2 regions of the Bacillus cereus group sp. BfR-BA-01383 genome follow, and region 2 is predicted to be linked to the other one. Evidence: predicted binding sites of a transcription regulator. Region 2 holds the regulator's gene; the other holds the start of a gene.

Region 1 (12,193 bases), on a different contig from region 2:
GTGCAATCAACATGTCGAATAACATCCGAGATATCGATGAAGATATTAAAGGTGGAAGAAAGACGTTAGCTATCCTCCTTGGGAGAGAGAAAGCAGTGGTAACACTAGCTGTAGCCTTTTTTATTGCTTATTTATGGATCGTTGTGATTGTATTGATGGGTTATATAAGCCCTTGGGCATTAATTATGTTCCTAGGTTTGAAAAAGCCAATCTCTGCAATTCAAGGTTTCCAAAAAGGAGTAAAGGAACCTGGATATATGCGCATCGCAATGAAATCAACAGCGATGACAAATACGATTTTTGGTTTCTTATTATCAGCAGGATTATTAATCAGTTATTTGTTTTAAATAAAAACCCCCAACAATCGGGCAATATTGTTAAGTGATTAACCCTCTATTTCTCAATTTTAATACAGAGAAATGGGGGTTTTTATTTTGGGATTTACAACGCTAAGCTCATTTTCCTGACGATTACCTCGTTTTTAACAACGTTAAGAAAGCTTTAGTGGCCTTAAAGAATCTAATGATATCACTTTCTCCGAATAAAAATGGTATTCTCCTAAAAAATTACTATGTTCCCAGCCTAAAGGGGACATATGGTGCAATAAAGCTATGGAAAGGGAAGAAATAATCATTTCTTATTCCATTGGTGGCAGCACCTTTTATTAGAATTGTCCCCTTGGTTTAACAAATGCTTTTTTGTAAATAATATGTTCGTTAAACAATTAATTAAGGGGGACTTGTATGCCACAGGATCGAAAAGTAGAAGTTCAAAACGATGCATACGAAGAAAAAGAGATCATACCAGATAATCCACAATATGTACCGCGTCACATGCAAATGGAGCTGCCTCACGAATTTTCCATAAATCCTCTGTTTGCCCGCGAAGGAGAAGCAGTCGTTCCGCGCTTTCACATGCCTGATAAAGGCATGTTACCAGAAACAGCGTATCAAATCGTCCATGATGAAATTGCTCTTGATGGCAATGCCCGCTTGAATCTTGCAACATTCGTTGGCACATGGATGGAGCCTGCCGCAGAGCAATTATATGCCAAATCATTCGACAAGAACATGATTGACAAGGATGAATATCCACAGACAGCTGAAATTGAGGAGCGGTGTGTCCGCATTTTAGCCAACCTCTGGCATTCGCCCACCCCCATTACAACTATGGGTGTTTCAACAACTGGATCGTCGGAAGCATGTATGCTCGGGGGGCTTGCGTTAAAGAGACGCTGGCAAAACGCACGCAAAAGCGAAGGGAAACCGGTGGATCGTCCCAATATTGTGTTTAGTTCTGCTGTTCAAGTCGTTTGGGAAAAGTTCGCGAACTATTGGGAGGTTGAACCACGCTATGTGAAGGTTAGCCCAGAGCATCCCCAATTGGATCCTCAGGGGGTCCTCGCTGTCGTGGATGAAAATACGATTGGTGTAGTACCGATTCTCGGTGAGACTTATACCGGACTTTACGAACCGGTTGCCGCCATTGCGAAAGCGTTGGACGATTTACAGGAGAGGACGGGTCTCGACATTCCCATGCATGTGGATGCGGCTTCGGGGGGATTTATAGCACCGTTTCTTCAACCAGATTTAGTCTGGGATTTTCAATTACCGAGGGTGAAGTCCATCAATGTATCCGGACATAAATATGGATTAGTCTACCCTGGATTGGGTTGGATAATTTGGCGGGAAGCTGAAGATCTCCCTGAGGATCTAATCTTCCGCGTCTCCTATTTGGGCGGAAACATGCCGACTTTTGCTCTGAATTTCTCTCGTCCTGGCGCACAAGTGCTCCTGCAATATTACAATTACCTACGTTTGGGGAAAAGTGGGTACTATGATGTCCAGAGGGCTTCTCAGAAAGTCGCTCTTTTTCTTAGTAAGGCGATTCAGAAGATGGAACCGTTCGAACTTTTGTCCGATGGTTCGGATATTCCGGTTTTCGCTTGGCGACTGAAAGATGGTTACACATTAAACTGGAATCTTTATGATTTATCTCGACAATTGCGTGTGTTCGGCTGGCAAGTACCCGCTTACCCATTGCCTCCAGATATGGAAGAGGTGACGATTATGCGCGTTGTGGTTCGAAATGGATTATCAATGGATCTCGCGCATTTATTTTTGATGAACCTCAAACAGGCCGTTGCCTTTCTGGATTCCCTGGACGGGCCTATGCCACATGATACGAAATGTGATAATGGGTTTCATCACTAAATGGGGACAGATCCCGTAGTCATTAAGTTGAGCTAACCACCGGTGAAATTAACTATCTTAGATGAATCCTTCCATTAAGAAATTTATTGGAGGGACTTTTTATGGATATTAAATCGACCAATAAGAATATGCTTTATACAGAAGAAAAGTTTATATCAATTATCGGTTTGGGGAACAGATTAAGCACCCGATCTGATAAATAGACGGAGAGATTCCACCTATTGATTCAAAAAATATGAAAATGGGTAATAGAATCTTTAGCCTATGGGAAAAGTAACATTATAAAACAAACTAAAAGAGCCAGCTCATACGAGTAGGCTCTTTTAGTTATCTACTATTTCCAATTGTCCTCTTATTTTCTCCGGAATGTCCTTTTCAGAAATAACGTCGTAAGAATAGACATACTTACCTTTCACATGAATTTTCAAGTAAGTTTTTCTTATAAAATCATTAGGAGTGTTCGTTCCTACTGTATATTCTTTCTCATTCCTTAATTCATCAACACCTTTTAGTGAGTACATAGCTCTTCCTTTATGATGGTAATCTGGAACGCCATATCCCTTCGCAACGGCGTATACATTTTTTTCTTCAGCAATCGGATTAAATCTGTCTAAATCCCCGCGTAATATGAAAGGTAGTAAGTATATAGGGAGGCCTATTCCTATTATGCAAATTACAAATTTCTTCATGATTATTTCTCCTTTTGTTCATTTACATGTTTCAGTATAGAAAAAAATTCTTATGAATAAAGGGAGATTTTCTTAAGATTTTCTTAAAAAGAATTTTAAGGTTATTTTAACCAAAATTTTCATGGAAATCCCTTTAAAAAGAACAAGAGTTCGTATATAATGAGAACAAACGTTCTTTTATTAGGAGTGATTACCTTGTATGATTATTTTCTTTTACCTAATCGTATTATTCTATGTGTAGATCTTCGTAGCTTTTATGCGAGCGTATCATGTATTAAAAAAGGACTGGATCCACGTTATACAAAATTGGCCGTTGTAGGAGATGTGAATCAGAGCGGATCAATTGTGTTAGCAGCAACACCGCCATTAAAAGCGTTAGGGATCAGGAAGATGGCAAGATTGTACGAAATACCGAAGCGACCAGATATTATTATTGTGAATCCAATTATGCATACGTATATGAAGTGTTCAACTTTCATAACTGGTTTAGCTTTGCAGTATGTCGCGCCCGAAGATTTTCATCAATATAGTATCGATGAATTTTTCATGGATATGACTGCAAGTATTCATTTGTTTGCAAATAATCCGCGCGAGTTCGCATTAAAGTTCAAGCGAGAAATATATGAACGTACGCGGATTGACAGTACAGTTGGCATTGGTCCGAACTTATTATTGAGTAAAGTAGCGATGGATGTTGAAGCGAAAAAGAATAGGGATGGAATTGCGCAGTGGACGTATGACGATATACCCGAGAAGTTATGGAGCATTAGACCGCTCAGTAAATTTTGGGGTATATCGTATAAAACTGAAATGAAATTGAACCGAAAAGGTATACATACAATAGGGGAGTTAGCGCAGTATCCTTTGAAACATTTAAAGAAATCTTTCGGTGTAATAGGAGAGGAATTACATTTACATAGTAACGGGATTGATTTTAGCAGAATAGCAGAAAAATATGTTCCAGCGACAATATCTATAACAAAAACCCAAATATTATTACGTGATTATTCGGTAGAAGAGTTCAGAGTTATTTTATTAGAACATATAGAAGAGGTTTGTTATAGGTTGAGAAGAGAAAAGAAATACGCACAAACGATCCACTTTTCAGTTGGATATAGTAAGGAATATGGCGGGGGAATAAAAAAGGCACATACGTTAAACAGAGCAACAAATTTAACGATGGATATTTATAATGTTTGTACATATTTTTTATACGAGCGGTATAAAGGAGAACCGATTCGATCGATAAGTATTTCGCTAACTAATTTAATAAATGAAGGGGAAGAGCAAGTTTCACTTTTCGATAACATTATACAAAGAGAAAAAGAAGTGAGATTAACGAAAGTTATGGATGAAATTCGAACACGGTTTGGTAAGAACAGTATTTTACGAGGGATTTCCTACACAAGCGTCGCAACAGCAAGATATAGAAACACATTATTAGGAGGGCACAAATCGTGAAAAATGCTAACATGCCAAAAGGAAGAGGGATGGTAAAGTGGCAACCGTTTGCTAGTATGCCAGAGCAATTTGCAGTTATTAAAGAAATGATACAGGAACAAACAAAAATCCCGCGTCCAATCTTAACGCAAGATGCAAAAGAAATGATTGAAAATAAGCTATTAACTTCATATTTAGGTGAGGAAGAGGTTTTACTTACATATTATAAAGATGGCTATTTATATAAAAATTACATAACAGTAGTTGATATAAATCCAATAAATGAGACGGTTACTTGTACAGATGCTTTTTGTAATGAACGGATTTTTAAGTTTGTTGATGTGATTGAAGTGAATTAGAGAGGGGGAATAGAAGTGATGATCTCTTCCTAACTTAATTATACCACGTAAATAACGTTCAAAATAGACTGTTTCTTCTCATTTACTACTGCTACAATCAAGAACACATGCAAAATAAGGAGAGATGTTACATGAGTTCTTTCGTTCTCGATTTTCAGGAAATAGAAAAGGTGCAGCTTTCGCTCGTTGGCGGAAAAGGATTGAATTTAGGGGCGTTATCAAACATACAAGGGATACAAGTGCCAGAAGGATTTTGTGTTACAACGGTAGGGTATGAAAAGGCCATCGAACAAAATGAAACATTCCAAACTTTGTTGCAGCAGCTAACAAAGTTGAAAATTGAAGACCGAGCTCAAGTTAGTGAAATTAGCAGGAAGATTAGAGAAGTCATTATGGAAGTAGATATTTCTTCGGATGTTGAGAAAGCAGTTACTCATTATCTCTCACGTTTTGGCGATGAGCATGCCTATGCAGTACGTTCTAGTGCTACTGCTGAAGATTTACCACATGCCTCGTTTGCAGGTCAACAAGATACGTATTTAAATGTGATTGGAAGAGAAGCAATTTTGCAGCATATTAAAAAATGTTGGGCTTCTTTATTTACAGATCGAGCGGTTATATACCGCATGCAAAACGGCTTTGATCATAAACAAGTTTCTATAAGTGTTGTCGTGCAACGGATGGTATTCCCGGAGACATCGGGAATTTTATTTACTGCTGATCCAATCACTTCTAACAGAAAGGTGTTATCGATTGATGCCAGTTTTGGACTTGGTGAGGCGCTAGTATCAGGACTCGTCTCTGCCGATAATTATAAAGTAAAAGAGGGCGAAATCGTCGATAAGATGATCGCGACTAAAAAAATAGCTATATATGGGCGGAAAGAAGGCGGAACAGAGACAAAGCAAATTGCCCCTAATGAGCAAACTGTTCAAACCCTTACTAACCAACAAATATTACAACTAGCACGTATCGGAAGACAAATTGAAGCTTATTTTGGTTGTCCACAAGATATCGAATGGTGCTTAGTTGAGGGGACATTTTATATTGTCCAAAGTAGGCCAATTACGACTCTATATCCAATTCCAGAAGCAAACGATCAAGAAAATCATGTGTATGTATCGGTTGGTCATCAACAAATGATGACGGATCCTTTGAAACCATTAGGGATGTCATTATTTCAGTTAACATCTTTTGGTCCGAGGTTTATGGCGGGAGGAAGGCTGTTTGTTGATGTTGCACAAAGATTGGCTTCGCCTACTGGTCGAGAAATGTTGTTAAATACAATAGGAAAATCGGAGCCGCTTAGTAAAGATGCATTAATGACGGTCATAGAGCGAGACGATTTTATAAAACTGTTACCAGAGGATAGTACCGGTAACAGCAAGCCATCTACATCGGCGCAACCACAAATTGAAAACGACCCGGCAATCGTTATGGATTTAATCAAGAATAGTGAAGCGTCGATTGAAGAGTTAAAACAAAATATGCAAACGAAATCAGGGTTGGATGTAGTTGATTTTATTTTGGAAGACATAAAGCAATTAAGGAAAGTATTATTTGACCCGCAAAGTATGGCTGTCATTATGGCAGGTATGGATGCTTCATCATGGATTAATGAAAAGATGGAGCAATGGCTAGGTGAAAAAAATGCAGCAGACACGCTTTCTCAATCTGTACAAAACAATATTACTTCAGAAATGGGGCTAGCATTAATGGACGTTGCAGATGTGATCCGCCCTTATCCAGAGGTCATTGAATATTTACAATATGTAAAAGATAATAGCTTTTTAGATGAATTAGTTACGTTTGAAGGCGGAGAAAAATCTCGAGATGCGATTTACGATTTTCTGAATAAATACGGAATGAGATGCAGCGGAGAAATTGATATTACGAAAACGCGCTGGAGTGAAAAGCCAGCTTCTATTATCCCAATGATTTTAAATAATATAAGAGACTTTGAATATGGTGCTAGTAAGCGGAAATTTGAAGAAGGATTGCAGGAAGCTTTGAAAAAAGAAGAAGAGTTAGTAGATCGATTGCAGCACTTGCCGGATGGTAAACAAAAAGTAGAAGAAACGAAGCGAATGATCAGTAACATCCGAAATTTCATCGGTTATCGTGAATACCCGAAATACGGCATGATTAATCGCTATTTTATATATAAGCAGGCACTACTGAAAGAAGCTGAGCGACTGGTGCAAAACAGCATTATTCGTGAAATAGAAGATATATACTACCTAACTTTTGAAGAACTTCACGAAGTCGTCCGTACGAATACACTGGATTACAAGGTTATTCATAAACAAAAAAATGATTATAAATTATATGAAAAACTAACGCCTCCGCGTGTTATCACGTCTGATGGAGAAATCATTACAGGTAAGTACAAACGAGAAAATCTTCCTGCAGAAGCAATTGTAGGTTTGCCTGTTTCTTCTGGAGTCATTGAGGGAAGAGCACGTGTTATTTTAAATATGGAAGATGCGAATTTAGAAGATGGAGATATATTAGTTACGGCATTTACGGACCCTGGCTGGACACCATTGTTTGTATCGATAAAAGGTTTAGTAACAGAAGTCGGCGGACTTATGACACACGGAGCGGTTATCGCACGTGAATATGGCTTGCCAGCAGTCGTTGGAGTGGAGAACGCTACGAAATTAATAAAAGATGGGCAACGAATTCGGGTACATGGAACAGAAGGGTATATTGAAGTGTTGTAATTAAGTGAAAGATCATCCGCTATTATAGTGGATGATCTTTTTATGTTTTTAAGCCAGCTGCTATTACCTGAAACTGAAGGTCGAAATAAAAATGAGCATATGAATTGGATTTCTTTGAATGTGCCTGTCGTAAACCAAAAATTGATATTTCCTGAAAATATCGATGAATCATAATGTATGCTAATCTAAAACGATGGATTTTTTCAAAAATATTACAAATTCAGACAATATCTTGTTAATTATCTGAATTTTCATTATTATATAAACGTTGTACTGTATTTAATATTGGGGAGGAATAGGGATGAAGAAAAAGCCTTTTAAAGTGCTGTCTACGCTTGCGGCGGCAGCTGTGCTTAGTTGCACATTTGGGTATGGGGGACAATCTGTTTATGCGGCAACGCCGTCTAATGCAGGAACTTTAAGTCCAATTGATGAAAATTTAATTCAAGAGGAGCGTTTAGCAGATGCGCTCAAGAAACGCGGTGTAATTAGTGAATCTACGTCGAAAGAAGACACATTAAAAGCTGTTGAAAAATACGTAGAGAAGAAAAAAGGCGAAAATGCTGGAAAAGAACCAGCAGCGGGGGACAGTGTTACAAGAGAAGCTGCTGACTTTTTGAAAAAAGTTAAAGATGCAAAAGCAGATGAGAAAGAAAAAGCACATCAACCTGTTAGTGGCCCGGTAGCTGGACAAGAGCCGGTTAAAGGGGGATTAAACGGCAAAGTACCAACTACTTCAGCGAAGCAAAAACAATATAACGGTGATGTTCGTAAAGATAAAGTTCTTGTATTGCTAGTAGAGTTTGATGACTTTAAGCATAACAATATTGATCAAGTACCAGGTTATATGTATTCAAATGATTTTAATCCAGAACATTATCAAAAAATGCTATTTGGTGATGAGCCGTTTACACTCTTTGATGGTTCAAAAATCCCAACATTTAAACAATATTATGAAGAGCAATCTGGTGGCAGCTATTCAGTCGATGGGACAGTGACAAAGTGGTTGACAGTTCCTGGTAAAGCAGCGGATTATGGTGCAGATGCTGGCGATGGCGGTCATGATAATAAAGGACCAAAAGGACCTCGTGATTTTGTAAAAGAGGCATTAAATGCAGCTGTAGAAAGTGGTATTGATTTATCTGAATTTGACCAATACGATCAATATGACAATAATGGAGATGGCAATAAAAACGAACCAGATGGTCTTATTGATCATTTAATGGTCATTCACGCTGGAGTTGGGCAAGATGGAGGCGGTGGTAGACTAGGTGATGACGCAATTTGGTCACATCGCTGGAACCTTGGAGCACCATATCCAATTGAAGGAACAAAAGCAAAAGTTGATAACTGGGGCGGTAAAATGGCAGCATACGATTACACAATTGAGCCAGAAGACGGAGCAGTTGGTGTATTCGCACATGAATTTGGCCATGATCTAGGTCTTCCAGATGAGTATGATACGAAGTATTCCGGATCAGGTGAGCCAATTAACTCTTGGTCTGTTATGAGCGGCGGCAGCTGGGCTGGTAAAATTGCAGGTTCAACGCCACCGAGTTTCTCTCCGCAAAACAAAGAGTTCTTTCAAAAGAACATGGGTGGAAACTGGGCAAATATTGTAGAGGTTGACTATGATAAATTAAACCGCGGTATCGGCCTTGCGACGTACTTAGATCAAAGTGTAACGAAATCAGCTCGTCCTGGTCTGATTCGGGTTAACTTACCAGACAAAGATGTAAAAGGTATTCAGCCTGCATTTGGTAAGAAATATTACTATAGTACAAAAGGCGATGATCTTCATACAACATTAGAAACGCCAGTGTTTGATTTAACAAATGCAGCAAATGCGAAGTTTGATTACAAATCATTGTATGAAATTGAAACAGGGTATGACTTCCTTGAAGTACATGCAGTGACAGAAGATGGTACGAAAACGTTAGTGGATCGAATTGGTGAAAAGAATGTGAAAAATGGCCTAGACACAACAGATGGTAAATGGGTAGATAAGTCATATGACTTAAGCAAATTTAAAGGTCAAAAAGTAAAATTAGTATTCGAATACATTACAGATGGTGGTTTAGCACCGAACGGATTTACTCTTGATAATGCTACATTAACTGTAGATGGAAATGTTGTGTTCTCTGATGATGCAGAAGGCGAAGCGAAATTAAAATTAAATGGTTTCGTTGCAGCAAACGGTTTTGATAAGAAGAAACATAACTACTATTTAGAGTGGAGAAACTACGCTGGTGCTGATCAAGCATTAAAATATAGCAGCGGTGTACCGTATAATACAGGTCTTGTTGTATGGTATGCAGACTCTAGCTTTACAGATAATTGGGTTGGTATGCATCCAGGCGAAGGTTTCTTAGGGGTTGTCGACTCTCACCCAGAGGCAATTGTTGGAACGCTAAACGGCAAACCAACTGTTAAAAATAGTACACGATTCCAAATCGCAGATGCTGCGTTCTCCTTTAACCAAGCGCCAGCATGGAAAGTTGTATCTCCAACACGCGGAACATATGATTACAAAGGGTTACCAGGTGTAACGAAGTTTGATGATTCTAAATCGTATATGAACGATTTAATCCCAGATGCAGGACGTAAAGTACCGAAGCTTGGATTGAAATTTGAAGTGGTTGGACAAGCAGATGATAATTCTGCAGGTGCAGTTCGTTTATATCGTTAATAATGGAGAAGCTGTTGAAGAGGATTCCTCTCAACAGCTTTTTTCGTAGGAACATAAATTTTAAGTTATTAATAAAATAGTAACTACTTAGCCTAGAAATTTGGTAAAGGGTATTATTCCAATGAAAATATGCTTACACTTATATGAAAATTAGATAACAGAGTTGATATAAATCCATTAAATGAGACGGTTATATGCAACTGATGCTCTTAGTAGTAAGCGCACTTTTAAGTTTGTTAATGTAATTGAGATTGATTAAAACATGTTTCTATGCAACAGGCCTATTTCTTCAAGCCAGCTGCATAAAAAGGTCCATGAACTGCGATTGTTGATAAAATGTGAGCAATTTCCTCCGGTGTTTCTTTTTGCCCACTATTTAACCATTGCTGAATGACACCTATATGAGCAGATGCCATATAAGAAGCTAAGTATTGGCTCGGGACAAGTAAATTTTCTTTCTTAATAAGAGCATCATTCGTATCTTCAAACAGTGTTTTCCACATAAAGTCTTTCAGTTTTGTTTGGAATGATAAATCTCCTTTTGGACTAAGTACAGCTTTTATAAAATCACTATTTTCATTTAGAAATTCAAGTATAGAAGCGATAAGTACAAATGGAGTCGTTGGGGAAGGATTTGATCCAAGATCCGCAATAACTTCCGGAAATTTCTTTTTTGCAATGCTAGACATCTCGTACATAATTTCTTCTTGGCATCTCGTCATTAAATCAAATTTATCTAGATAGTGTGTATAAAATGTACCACGGTTTATGTTCGCTTTCGTTGTAATATCTTTTACTGTAATGGCGTCAAAGCCTTTTTCTTCAATTAATTCCACAAATGCATTTCGTATTGCCGTTTTCGTACGAATCACGCGTAAATCTAAATTACTATCTCGCAAAGTATGTCCCTCCTAAATTTTCTTCAACATATTTATCAAATGTGTCTTATAACCGACACATTTGCGTTTTTTGATTATTGTATAAGGTTCAATGCAAACATATAATTCAACATATAAATAAACAACACGTTGTTCACTTATTGTAACTGAAATTAAAGGAGGGGAAAAGAACATGTTTAAAAATAAACTTTTATTATTATCACCAGTCATTGCACTACTTATTGTCTTTATTTTTTCATTAACATTATTCCCGACAGTTCAACCACAGCCGAAAAACTTGCCAATTGCAATTGTAAATGAGGATCAAGGAGTAGAAATTCCGAACCAACCTAAAATGAATATGGGGCAAACGATTGTTGATACGATTAAAAACAAATCTAAATCAGATGAAGAACCTGCGGTGAAGTGGGTAGAAGTAAAAAATAAGGAATCGGTTCAAAAGGGGTTAAACAATAAAGAGTATTACGCGGCATTAGTTATTCCGAAAGAATTTAGCGCAAAACAAGCTTCATTACGAACACCACAGCCATCATCACCAGAGGTAGAAATATTCATAAATCAAGGAATGAATACAGCTGCATCAACTATGGCAGGGCAAATGTTAAATGGTGTAGTTGATAATATGAACAATACTGTTCGTACGCAGCTACTAGATGGGTTTAAAGCAAAAGGTGCTACTTTAACAACAGATCAAGCTTCAAATTTAGTAACACCTATTGCGAAGAAAGTGACAAATGTGAATGAGGTCGGAAAAAATAGTGCGAACGGTAACTCGCCAATTTCTTTATTCCAACCGCTATGGATTGCAAGTTTAGCGAGTGCCGCAATTATCTTTATTGCGATTCGTAAAATGACAGTCGGCTCACGAAAAGAAAACTTTGTATTAAAAGTAAAACAAATAGTAACAGGAGCTGTTGCGGCGCTTGTAATTGGATTTGGTCTTACATGGATTGCAGATGGAATGGTAGGATTAAATATTTCGAATGTAACGGATACGGCGTTGTTCTTATCTATTACAGCGTTTAGTTTCTTCTTAATGATTACAGCGGTGCTCTCATTAGTTGGACTAAATGGAATCGGATTATTCGCTTTATTGCTATTCTTCGGAGTACCATTATTATCGCTAGCGCCCGAAATGTTACCCTCGTTTTATCAAGATTGGGTATACTCATGGTTGC
Region 2 (12,193 bases):
AGTTTCTTCCGAATCGAACTTGAAATAAAGTCAATTATAATTACCATGAAAATGATGCCTAATAAAATAATTCCCACACGCGACCAATTTCGTGAACTTAGTGCAAAAATTAAGGGTGTACCAATTCCGCCTGCTCCAATAACTCCTAAAATTGAAGCGGAGCGTACATTAATTTCAAACCTATATAACGTATATGACAAAAAATCTGGTAATACTTGTGGTAATACTGCATGCCACAGTATTTGAAAACGATTCGCTCCTGTTGCTATCAACGCTTCTGTCGGTCCCTTATCTATATTTTCAATTCCTTCCGAATATAGTTTCCCTAGCATTCCAATAGAATGTAACCCTAAAGCTAGTACTCCTGCAAAAGATCCTGGACCAACAGCTTTTATAAATAAAAGAGCCATAACTAATTCAGGAAATGTACGGACAAAACTTAGTACAAATTTTCCTGTTCCAGAAGTCAATTTTCCTGTACTCATATTTGTTGCTGCCCAAAATGCAAATGGTACAGATAAAAAGGCAGAGATAAATGTACCTAATATCGCAATTGCTAACGTATCAATTAAACCATGTAATAAATCTTCACCATCTGGCAAAGAGACATACGACCAATCAGGGTTCAATACCCCTGTCATAATTGCTTTTGTAATTTCACCTGCTGTATCCTTTATTCCCTCTAGTGGTACTCCTGAAAAGGCCCATACATAGATAACTGTAAGTGCTATAAAAATAAACCAGCGATATACACTTGGTTTCTTCGGTTTTTGCACGATTATCGTCGTTTTACTCATTATAATTTCTCCCGCAACAATGTACTTATATAATCAATTAGCAATACAACAACAAGTGTATAAATAATAATAGAAGCCGTTTGTTGGTATTGTAAAAATCCAAGTGTACGATCATAATACAACCCAATGCCACCTGCTCCTACTAAACCTAGAACAGCTGCTGCACGTACATTCACCTCAAATGTATAGAGTACATAGGAGACAAAGTGCGCTTTTACTTGCGGAATTACCCCATAAACAATCCATTGCACCTTATTCGCTCCTACAGCTGTCATCGCTTCTAATGGACCTGGGTCAATTGATTCAATAGACTCATACAATAATTTCGCTACGAGTCCAACCGAAAAAAATGTAAGAGCCAAAATACCTGGTAATGGTCCTATCCCAAAAATCGCTACAAAAATAGCCGCTAATAATAAATCTGGTATCGTTCGTATAAAATTTAAAATCAATCGAGCTGGACTGTACAAAAATGCGCTAGTAAACACATTACTTGCGGCAAATAGTGCAAGTGGAACGGCTAAAATCGCTCCTAAAGTCGTCCCAATAATCGCCATACGGATTGTATCTAACATTGCTGTTGTAATAACTTGAAAATAACTCCAATCTGGCGGCACCATTTCCTTCAATAAATCCATCATATTTGGAAAACCAGCTACTAGTTTTGAAAATGATGCATCCACCTGCACACTACTGCCCCACAACAGTACAATAACGAGAATAACCGTTAACATATGTTTCAATTTACTCGGTGGCTTCGGTATCGATTTCGAATATATCGTCACGTCATTCATTTAGCTGCCACCTCTAATAATTCGCTTTTTTGAGCTACATTCCCATAAATTTCAGCAAATTTTTCATCCGTTGCCTCTTCTACTAAACCATCAAAAACAATTTCCCCCGCATGTAACCCAATAATGCGTGTAGCATATTGTCTAGCTAAATCAATAGAATGTAAGTTTACAATTGTCGTAATTCCAAAATCTTCATTAATTTTTTTCAAATCATCCATTACTTGCTTTGTTGTGAGGGGATCTAACGATGCAACAGGTTCATCAGCCAATATGATTTTCGCTTCTTGCGCCAATGCTCTCGCTATCGATACACGTTGCTGTTGCCCTCCTGATAATTCATCAGCCCGTGCATATGCCTTTTCTAAAATATTCACTCTTTTCAACGCCTGAAATGCAAGCTCCAAATCTTCTTTCGGAAACATACCTAGCGTTGTACGCAATGTCGAATGATAGCCAACCCGACCAGCTAATACATTCTTTAGTACCGTTGATCGCTTCACAAGGTTAAAGCTTTGAAAAATCATTCCAATATCTCGGCGCATGCGTCGTAATCCTTTTCCTTTTGCAACAGTAATAGACTCATCTTCAATAATGATTTCTCCTTCTGTAATCTCATGAAGGCGATTTACGGATCTGAGAAGTGTAGATTTTCCAGCCCCAGATAGCCCGACCATGACAACAAACTCACCTTTTCGAATTTTCAAGTTTATATTATTCAATCCTTTTGTACCATTTGGATACACTTTGGAAACATTTCGAAACTCTATCAAACCTATTACCTACCTTCTATGTATTCTCAACAACTGAAAAACGGCAAACTAACTGAAATCACTCACGTTCCAGTTAGTCGCCATTTCCATATGTATTATTGCGTTTTTACTTTCTTTCCATATTCACGAACGATATCAAATTTACTATCATCAGATTTAACATATCCTTCATGCGAGTATACTTCTTTAATGATTTTGCGCCCTTCCTCATTCTTCCCAATTTCGATAAAAGCATCTTGCAATTTCTTACTCCACTCTGCATCTAAATCAGAGCGTACAGAAATCGTATCATTTGGAATTTTCTCCGTGAATTTCACTATTTTCGTTTGATCAAATATATTCGGATAATCTTTTTTTACAATATTACGAGCATCTTGGAATACTACAGCTGCATCTACATCACCATTTAAAAGAGCAATAAGGGCCTGATCGTGACCTTTTAATGTAACAGGTTTCACATCTTTTAACGGATCAATTCCCTCTTTTAACAGTACAGCCGCAGGCCATACATACCCCGCTGATGATGTTACATCTTGATAACCAATTTTTTTACCTTTTAAATCTTTCACACTATTAATATTAGAATCTTTCTTAACAACAAACTCAGATTTATAAAAATCCACTAAATCTTTTGTCGGAGCTCCTGTTTCATCCTCTACCCCAAAACGTTGTGCCTGTAAAATTACATTTGCAGCCTTTTTCTCATGCGCTAACACATACGCTGTTGGAGGTAAGAAACCTACATCTACTTGCTTAGATGCCATTGCTTCTACAATTGTATTGTAATTCGTTGAAATACTAACTTTTACCGGAATGTTTAATTTATCACTTAATAACTTTTCCAATGGTTTTGCCTTAGCTTCTAACGTATCTGCATTTTGAGAAGGAACAAATTGAACATTTAACGTCTTTGGTACATATCCTTTTTTCGTATCTTCATTTTTACTTGCACTTGATTCCTTCGTTCCACAGCCACTTAATAATCCCGCTGCTAGTACAACTGTTGTGCTCATTGCAAAAACTTTTTTCAACATTTTAATGCCTCCATTTTTTATTGTCATAAAATAACCTTCCATAAACATGAAGAAATATATCACACATTTTTACTAATAATTGTCTATTTACAGAATCTTTACACATTCTATACACTCGCATTAAAATTCTCTTCATATATTTGATATGATTAATTGGAAGATAACAATAGAAAAGGTGAATGATGTTGAATCCAAATCAAATTGTAACTTTAAACATCCTATTAACGAGTGATATACATGGTACTGTTTATCCAATTCACTACCAAGATAACTCGCAAGCAGAAATTGGTTTAGCTAAAATTTCTACTCTTATAAAAAAAGAACGTTTCCAAAATACAAACGTTCTTTTAATTGATAACGGTGATTTCATACAAGGAACACCATTTACTTATCACTACGCTACATACGAAAAAGATAAGAAAAATCCAATGTCCTTATTAGTCAACTATTTACGTTACGATGCTGCAGTTATTGGTAATCATGAATTTAATTATGGAATGGATGTACTAAATAATGCTATTTCCACTGCAAATATCCCGTACCTATCAGCAAACATTTTAGATAAAAACAGAAAAGAACCTTATTTCGGGAAACCATATAAAATAAAACATATTGAATCAAATATAAAAATTGCTATTTTAGGGGTAACAACACATTACATCCCAAATTGGGAACAACCCCATCACATTAAAGATTTACGATTTGAAGATGCATTAGAAACAACAAAAAAGTGGGTTTCTTACATCCGTGAACATGAGAAACCAGATTTACTAGTCGTATCCTATCACGGGGGATTTGAACGTGATTTACAAACTGGAGAACCTACTGAAGTTTTAACAGGTGAAAATCAAGGATATGCAATGTGTCATGAAATTGAAGGGATAGATATTTTACTAACAGGCCACCAACACCGAGAAATTGCTCAAACAACGGATAATGGTGTAACAGTTTTACAGACTGGATGTAATGGACACTCCGTTGGAAAAATAACCGTAACCTTCGAAAAAATGGAACAGACGTGTGTAAAAAAAGAAAGTTATTCAGAGTTGTTGACGGTGCAAGGAATTGAGGCAGATCCAGCTGTTCTTTCCTTAGTATCTGGTTATGAAGAGAATACACAAAAATGGCTTGATCAACCTATCGGAATCATTCATGGGGGCATGCAAATTTCAGATGTTATGCAAACTCGTTTGCAAGACCATCCTTTTATTGAGTTTATAAATACAATTCAAATGGATATAGCTAACGTTTCAATTTCTTGTACAAGTTTGTTTCATAATGCATCTCCAGGTTTTCCAAAACATGTAACAATGCGGGATATCGTTTCTAATTACATTTATCCAAATACATTAAAAGTTATTCGAGTGACTGGAGCAGATATAAAAGATGCTCTCGAACTCTCTGCTACCTATTTCATATTAAATGAAGATGGAAATATAATCGTTAACCCTGCATATATAGAACCAAAGCCTGCACACTATAATTATGATATGTGGGAAGGGATTTCGTACGTATTGAACATTTCAAAACCAATTGGTGAAAGAGTAGAATCTTTACAGTATAAAGGTACTTCTCTTCATATGGAGGAAGAATATGACGTTGTTATGAATAATTATCGCGCAAGCGGCGGAGGGAATTTCTTTATGTTTCAAAATAAGCCGGTAGTAAGAGACATACCAACAGATATGTCTGAACTTATCGCTAACTATGTATTGAAGCACAAAAAGATAGAAGCAACAGTCAATAACAACTGGAAAGTTATTAAATAACGAATTTAATAAATAAAAAAGATGGGCTTCGCCCATCTTTTAATTTAATTTTGCATTATCTTGCTTTTTTAAAGCTTTTAATTTCGTCGGTGTAACATCTGTACCTTCTTCGTTAACGACTTTAATTCCTTTAAGTTCGTTTAACATATTTTGACGAAATCCTTTTAAATATTGTTCACGTAGCGATTGACGCTCACGTTGTTCTTCTTCAGTTAAACCTTCAGCTTTTGCTTTTTTCGCTAAGAAGTTAATGCGTTCAACGAGTTCGTGATTAATCATCTCGAATCCCCCTTCTAATCAAAACTGATTATTATCATACAATAGTTACTCTTCTTTATCAAGCAATTGCTTTGTATACTCTACATATCTACGGTGTACAGTCGCCTTTGAAACATTATGACCAAATCCACGAAGCGTTGCCGCAATTTCTTCGAAAGTAAGTTCACTTTTGCGTAAGCGCACAATTTCCTCAATTGGCACCTCTTTTTTCTCTCGGCCTACGCTTAAATGACGGTTCTTTAAATTATTTTCTGGACGATAGCCCTTTTCTACTGCGCGTTGCATGCCACGTTTAATTTTCAAGTTATGAATCTTTCTTTGATACTCTTCCACAATCCCAATTATATCTAACACCATCGAATCAGAATCTGAAAGCTGTAATTCACCATTATGAGTATGTGTATACACATTTATTCCCTCTTTATGTAAACAGTGCATTAATGCAATCTTCGCATTCCCCCTACCAAGGCGCGTTTCATCTTGTATAAGTAGCACATCAATTTGTTCGTCTCGAATCGTATCCAACACTTCTAATATACCGTCACGTTCAATTGTATATCCACTAGCTTGCTCTTCAATCACCTTTATAACATTCATTTGATAGCGCTCAGCTAAATGCAATAATTCATCTTTTTGACGTAATAATGATGTTTCCTGCGCTTCTTTTGTTGTACTCACACGTGCATAAATAATTGCATTCATTTTGAACCCCTCTTTCTCACTATATTTTACCTCTAGTGTAACATAAATCCGCCTTTTGTTCGAACTTATGTTTGTAGAATGTTTTTTCACATGTTATACTTATTAATAAGAAAAATGAAAGAAAACGAGGTGTTAGAAAACATGGAAAAGTTAACGAAACGCCAGCAAGACATTCTCGACTTTATTAAGCTAAAAGTACAAGAAAAAGGATATCCACCTTCCGTACGTGAAATCGGTCAAGCAGTCGGCCTCGCTTCTAGTTCTACAGTGCACGGACATTTATCACGACTAGAAGAAAAAGGATATATTCGACGTGATCCAACGAAACCACGAGCGATTGAAATTTTAGGTGTAGACCGAATCGATACAGAAACACAATCTGTTATTCAAGTTCCAATCATCGGAAAAGTTACTGCTGGATTACCGATTACAGCGGTCGAAAGCGTAGAGGAGCACTTCCCACTTCCAGCTAGTATCGTTTCTGGATCAGATCAAGTGTTTATGTTACGTATTTCTGGAGATAGTATGATTGAGGCTGGTATCTTTGATGGTGATTTAGTCGTAGTTCGTCAACAACAGTCTGCATACAACGGTGAAATTGTAGTTGCTTTAACAGAAGATAACGAAGCAACTGTTAAACGCTTCTATAAAGAAAAAGACCATTTCCGCCTACAACCGGAAAACTCTTCATTAGAACCTATCATTCTAAAGCAAGTGTCAGTTATCGGAAAAGTAATTGGCGTATATCGTGATTTACATTAAAAATAATAAAAGAAGATAATTATCTCATTTATATAAGGTAATTATCTTCTTTTTTGTATTTTGATAGATTTCCTTGTATTCTATTTCTTATTAACGAGTTTCAATCGTCACATCTCCAGCAGCTGTTTTACCGCTAATCTTTTTACTCCCATTACCAGTTGTTATATTTTTATTTTCTTCATTAAAAATCGTTACATCTCCGGCAGCGCTTTGCCCACTAATAACTGCATCTTGCGGTTTTTCCAATAAAGTAATATCTATATCTCCAGCGGTTGAACTTGCCTCTACATCATACTTAGGATCATGATCCATAATATATACATCCCCGCTAGCCGTTTTCGCTGTTACTTTCCCTATTACCTTTTTAAAGTTCACCTCACCAGCTTTTGTAGTTCCCTCCACACTCTTAGCCGTTACATGTTTCAAATCTACTTCTCCAGCAAGTGTCTCAACACTTACACGGTCACTTTTCACATCACTTATTTCGATTTGTCCAGCGGATGAATTTACTTTTATCTCTTCATAAAAACGTTCAGGTACTAATATAGTCAATGTAGGTGTTTGAAATCCGAAATTGTAAAAGGAAAAATCAAACGAAACACCCTTTTCTCTTCCCCCTATAATTTTTAATCTGTCACCATCTTCAGCAATACGAATCTCCTGTTTCCGTATATCTCCTGTTTGCTTTACATAAAAAGAGGAATCCGGGGATTTTTGGATAATAACATCTCCAGCATTCAAATCGACTTCTACGTTTTTTAATGCTTCATTTTTAATAACCTCTTCCTTGTTTCCTTCCTCTACATTTGCTACTGCTTTTTTATATGTTTGTGAAATCCCTATTACTCCAACAATGATACAAGCGATAGCTACTAACAATATTTTTTTCATCATCTACTCCCCTTTTATCATTTTGAAGTTCCATATTACATAACGTACGCATAACCTTTTAAACCACTTCGTACTATAATAAGCTATAATACATAACAACAAACCCACTCCAACAAACGTCATACTAACGAAAAGATCTAACCATATAAAAGTGCCCATAAATACTTTTACAATAACGAAAAACGGTGTCACTACACTAGCAATACCACCGACCCAAAAGGAAAATATAAAAGCGATAATTGCAACTAACGGGCCTAACACAATAATAAAATTAAACAAACTAAGTCCAATCGCTGCCATAACAGCTCTTGTCACATTTGAAGTCGATGGATCTTTTTTCATCTCATCAAATCGATACATCGCAAGTAAGTCTTTCGCAATTGCTTTCGGAGAACCTAGCCCTTTTATTATTTCCGATTCAGTTTTTCCCTCTTCTACCCCGAATTGAAAATGCTCTTCATAATCAAATAAAATATCTGTCCTCTCTTCTTCCGATAACTTTCTAAGCTGATTCGATAATTCCTTAAGGAACTGTTCTTTATTCATCCCAATTCACCCCTTCAATAATTTCTTGTACCCCTTTCGCAAAATCACGCCATTCTGTTACTAACAAATGCAGTTGCGTCTCCCCTTGCTCAGTTAGTCGATAATATTTACGAGGTGGCCCCTCCGTAGATTCTTTTAAATACGTTTGAAAATATCCTTCTTTCGTTAAACGACGTAACAAAGGATATACTGATCCTTCCGATATTAAAAATTTATTTGAGATTTGCTGAACAAGTTCATAACCGTAACAATCCTTACGTTTTACAAGTGCCAATACACACAGTTCTAACACACCTTTTTTAAACTGAACGTTCAAGGACAATCCCCCTTTCTCATTTCAGTACTGTTCAATACACGGTACCTAATTTATCCATAATATACCACTCGGTACTGTTTATTGCAAGGTAGTATATTTTCACACTTCAATTTATCACTAAGCCCACCTCCAACATCAAACATTAAGTAAAACATACAATACAATTGTTTTTCTATATACTCATAGCTAGCACAAATTTTAAATACTTATTCAACCACCTCTTCCCGAACCGAAAAATACTTTAAAGTTTACTACGTTAAATTGAAGAAATACAATAACGCTTTAAATAATCTCCGTGATTTTTTCCGGGCATTTCGCGGGCACCTATTTTTCCCACAAATAAAAAAGCCTCGATACCGTAGTATCAAGGCTTTATCATCTCTTAGTATAGAGACATATACTGATCGCGTTCCCATTGGTGAACTTGAGTTCTAAAGATGTCCCACTCAATCTCTTTCGCTTCGATGAAGTGCTCAAGTAAATGATCTCCTAGTGCACTACATACTACTTCATTAGATTGTAATGTAACTAACGCTTGCGCTAATGTTGCTGGTAGGTCAACGATACCTGCCTCTTCGCGCTCTTCTTTTGTCATTACATAAATGTTACGGTCTACTGCAGCTGGTGGAGTTAATTTGTTTTTAATTCCGTCAAGACCTGCTGCTAATAATGTAGCCATTACTAAATATGGGTTTGCAGCTGGATCAACACTACGTACTTCTACGCGTGTACTAATACCACGAGATGCAGGGATACGTACTAATGGGCTACGGTTTTGTGCAGACCAGGCTACGTAACAAGGTGCTTCATATCCAGGTACTAAACGTTTGTACGAGTTTACAGTTGGGTTTGCTACCGCTGTAAATGCTGGTGCATGTTTTAAAATACCTGCGATGAAGTGACGAGCATCATCACTTAATTGTAAGTCACCGTTTTGATCGAAGAATACGTTCTCACCATTTTTAAATAATGATAAGTTACAGTGCATACCTGAACCGTTCACACCGTATAATGGTTTTGGCATAAATGTTGCGTGTAAACCATGTTTACGAGCAATTGTTTTTACAACAAGTTTGAATGTTTGAATGTCATCACATGAGCGAATTGCATTTGCATATTTAAAGTCAATTTCGTGTTGACCTGGAGCAACCTCATGGTGAGAAGCTTCAATTTCAAAGCCCATTTCTTCAAGTTCAAGAACGATATCACGACGACAGTTTTCCCCTAGATCCATCGGCGCAAGGTCGAAGTATCCACCGTTATCGTTTAATTCTAATGTTGGATTTCCTTTTTCATCAACTTTGAATAGGAAGAATTCTGGCTCTGGTCCAAGATTGAAATCTGTGAATCCTAAAGATTCCATTTCTTTTAATACACGTTTTAAATTGTTACGTGGATCTCCTTCAAATGGAGCACCATCTGCAGTGTAAATATCACAGATCAAACGAGCTACTTTACCTTTTTCAGCTGTCCAAGGGAAAATTACCCAAGTATCTAAATCAGGATATAAATACATATCAGATTCTTCAATACGTACGAAACCTTCAATAGAAGATCCATCAAACATCATTTTGTTATCCAGAGCTTTTGTTAATTGGCTCACTGGAATTTCTACGTTTTTAATTACTCCTAAAAGGTCTGTAAATTGTAAACGGATATACTTTACATTCTCTTCTTTCGCCAAACGGAAAATATCTTCTCTTGTGTACCTAGCCATTATAAATTCCTCCTTAGTCCCTCTAAACACCTTCAGAATCAGTTATCTTTAGTGAAAAAACCTTGAAATGTCACCTTGTCGCAATGAAGTTCGATTAAATCTACCTGTATGTTGTAGTTCATCTCGAAGTATTTTGCGAAGCTCAGTTTTTGAAATTTCTTTCGTTTCTTCTTTTACTTTCACTGCTTCTGTTTGATTTTCTTTCATTAGTAACACTTGCTTAATACCAGCCATATTCAAGCCTTGATCTAATAAATCTTTAATCTCTAACAACTTATCTACATCGTTAAATGAAAATAATCTACGATTCCCCTTTGTACGGGTTGGAGAAACAAGATTATGCTCTTCATAGTAGCGAATTTGACGTGCAGATAATTGTGTTAAATCCATAACAATACCAATAGGAAACAGCGGGGCAGAACGTCTATCTTCTTTCATCGTTTCAGTTCCTCCTTCGCCTTAACTGTTTCTCATTTTATATCATGTTATGTTTAGTGTCAATAGATGTTAGTTTTTCTAACATGATTTTTTTAAAAATTTTTCATTCTTTTTTCTAATGGCATAAATCAATACTTTCATACGCAAAAAAGCTGTCAAAATCGACAGCTTCTCTTTAAGAAATTGTTAACAAATTCTTTTCAATCAATTCATCAATTGCAGAACAAATCGCAATTTTAACATGCGAATACGTTAATCCACCTTGTACATACGCAACATAAGGTGGTCGAATCGGGCCATCAGCAGACAATTCAATACTTGCACCTTGAATAAACGTTCCCGCAGCCATGATTACATCATCTTCATACCCCGGCATATAGTTTGCATACGGAGTGAAATGAGAATTAATCGGTGATGCATATTGAATAGCTTGGCAGAAGGCAATCATACGTTCTTTATCATCAAATTGAACAGATTGAATTAAGTCTGTTCTTGGCGCATTCCACGCCGGTGACGTGTTCATTCCTAATTTCTCTAAGAATGCCGCTGTAAAAATCGCACCTTTTAGCGCTTGCCCCGCAACATGCGGTGCTAAGAAGAATCCTTGATACATTTCCTGTAGACTATATAAAGATGCCCCTGCTTCCGCACCAATCCCTGGAGATGTTAGACGATATGCACACGCTTCAACATACTGTTCTTTACCTACAATATAACCACCAGTTTTAACAATTCCCCCGCCCGGGTTTTTAATAAGAGAACCCGCCATTAAGTCCGCACCAACATGACACGGTTCTTGTTCTTCAATAAACTCGCCATAGCAGTTATCTACAAATACAACAACATCGGGCTTAATTTCTTTAACAAACGCGATCATTTCTTTAATTTGCGAGACGGTAAACGACGGACGAGTAGCATACCCTTTCGAGCGTTGAATACCAATCATCTTCGTGTTACTATGAATCGCAGCTGCCACAGCCTCAAAATCCACAGACCCTTCTTCGGTTAGAGGTACTGCGTTATAACCAATATTATATTCTTTAAATGACCCTACACCTTTTCCGCGCACACCAACAATTTCTTCTAACGTATCATATGGTTTCCCCGTAATGTACAACAGTTCATCACCAGGGCGCAAAATACCAAATAAAGCCGTAGAAATAGCATGAGTACCTGAAATAATTTGGGGACGCACAAGACCAGCTTCCGCTCCAAACACATCAGCATACACTTTTTCTAACGTGTCACGACCAATATCATCATAACCATAACCTGTCGTCGGAATAAAATGTGAATCACTAATTTTATGTTTACGAAAACTTTCTAATACACGAAATTGATTACTTTCGATTACTTCATCCGCACGTTTATGTACTTC

Evidence for each region. Region 2 encodes LexA, which represses DNA repair genes until DNA is damaged. Its sites were predicted from a motif close to CGAACATATGTTCG; they were not measured.
Region 1: the regulator LexA is predicted to act here: its motif matches at 3,042-3,055, upstream of MR065_RS06610 (Y-family DNA polymerase).

Annotation. Positions count from the first base shown of each region.
Region 1 is NZ_JAKUFP010000004.1:205,982-218,174, reverse strand. Features, by position in the region: gene menA (1,4-dihydroxy-2-naphthoate polyprenyltransferase) at 1-347, shown strand, start outside; gene MR065_RS06620 (glutamate decarboxylase) at 744-2,213, shown strand; gene MR065_RS06615 (YxeA family protein) at 2,537-2,902, opposite strand; gene MR065_RS06610 (Y-family DNA polymerase) at 3,098-4,363, shown strand; gene MR065_RS06605 (YolD-like family protein) at 4,360-4,701, shown strand; gene ppsA (phosphoenolpyruvate synthase) at 4,833-7,427, shown strand; gene MR065_RS06595 (immune inhibitor A domain-containing protein) at 7,729-10,116, shown strand; gene MR065_RS06590 (TetR/AcrR family transcriptional regulator) at 10,398-11,015, opposite strand; gene MR065_RS06585 (YhgE/Pip domain-containing protein) at 11,188-12,193, shown strand, end outside.
Region 2 is NZ_JAKUFP010000002.1:309,843-322,035, forward strand. Features, by position in the region: gene phnE (phosphonate ABC transporter, permease protein PhnE) at 1-797, opposite strand, end outside; gene phnE (phosphonate ABC transporter, permease protein PhnE) at 797-1,591, opposite strand; gene phnC (phosphonate ABC transporter ATP-binding protein) at 1,588-2,361, opposite strand; gene MR065_RS03800 (phosphate/phosphite/phosphonate ABC transporter substrate-binding protein) at 2,457-3,395, opposite strand; gene MR065_RS03805 (bifunctional metallophosphatase/5'-nucleotidase) at 3,581-5,164, shown strand; gene MR065_RS03810 (DUF896 domain-containing protein) at 5,204-5,443, opposite strand; gene MR065_RS03815 (YneB family resolvase-like protein) at 5,489-6,145, opposite strand; gene lexA (transcriptional repressor LexA) at 6,287-6,907, shown strand; gene MR065_RS03825 (DUF4097 family beta strand repeat-containing protein) at 6,998-7,801, opposite strand; gene MR065_RS03830 (DUF1700 domain-containing protein) at 7,802-8,344, opposite strand; gene MR065_RS03835 (PadR family transcriptional regulator) at 8,337-8,660, opposite strand; gene glnA (type I glutamate--ammonia ligase) at 9,043-10,377, opposite strand; gene glnR (transcriptional repressor GlnR) at 10,426-10,815, opposite strand; gene MR065_RS03850 (methionine gamma-lyase family protein) at 10,991-12,193, opposite strand, start outside.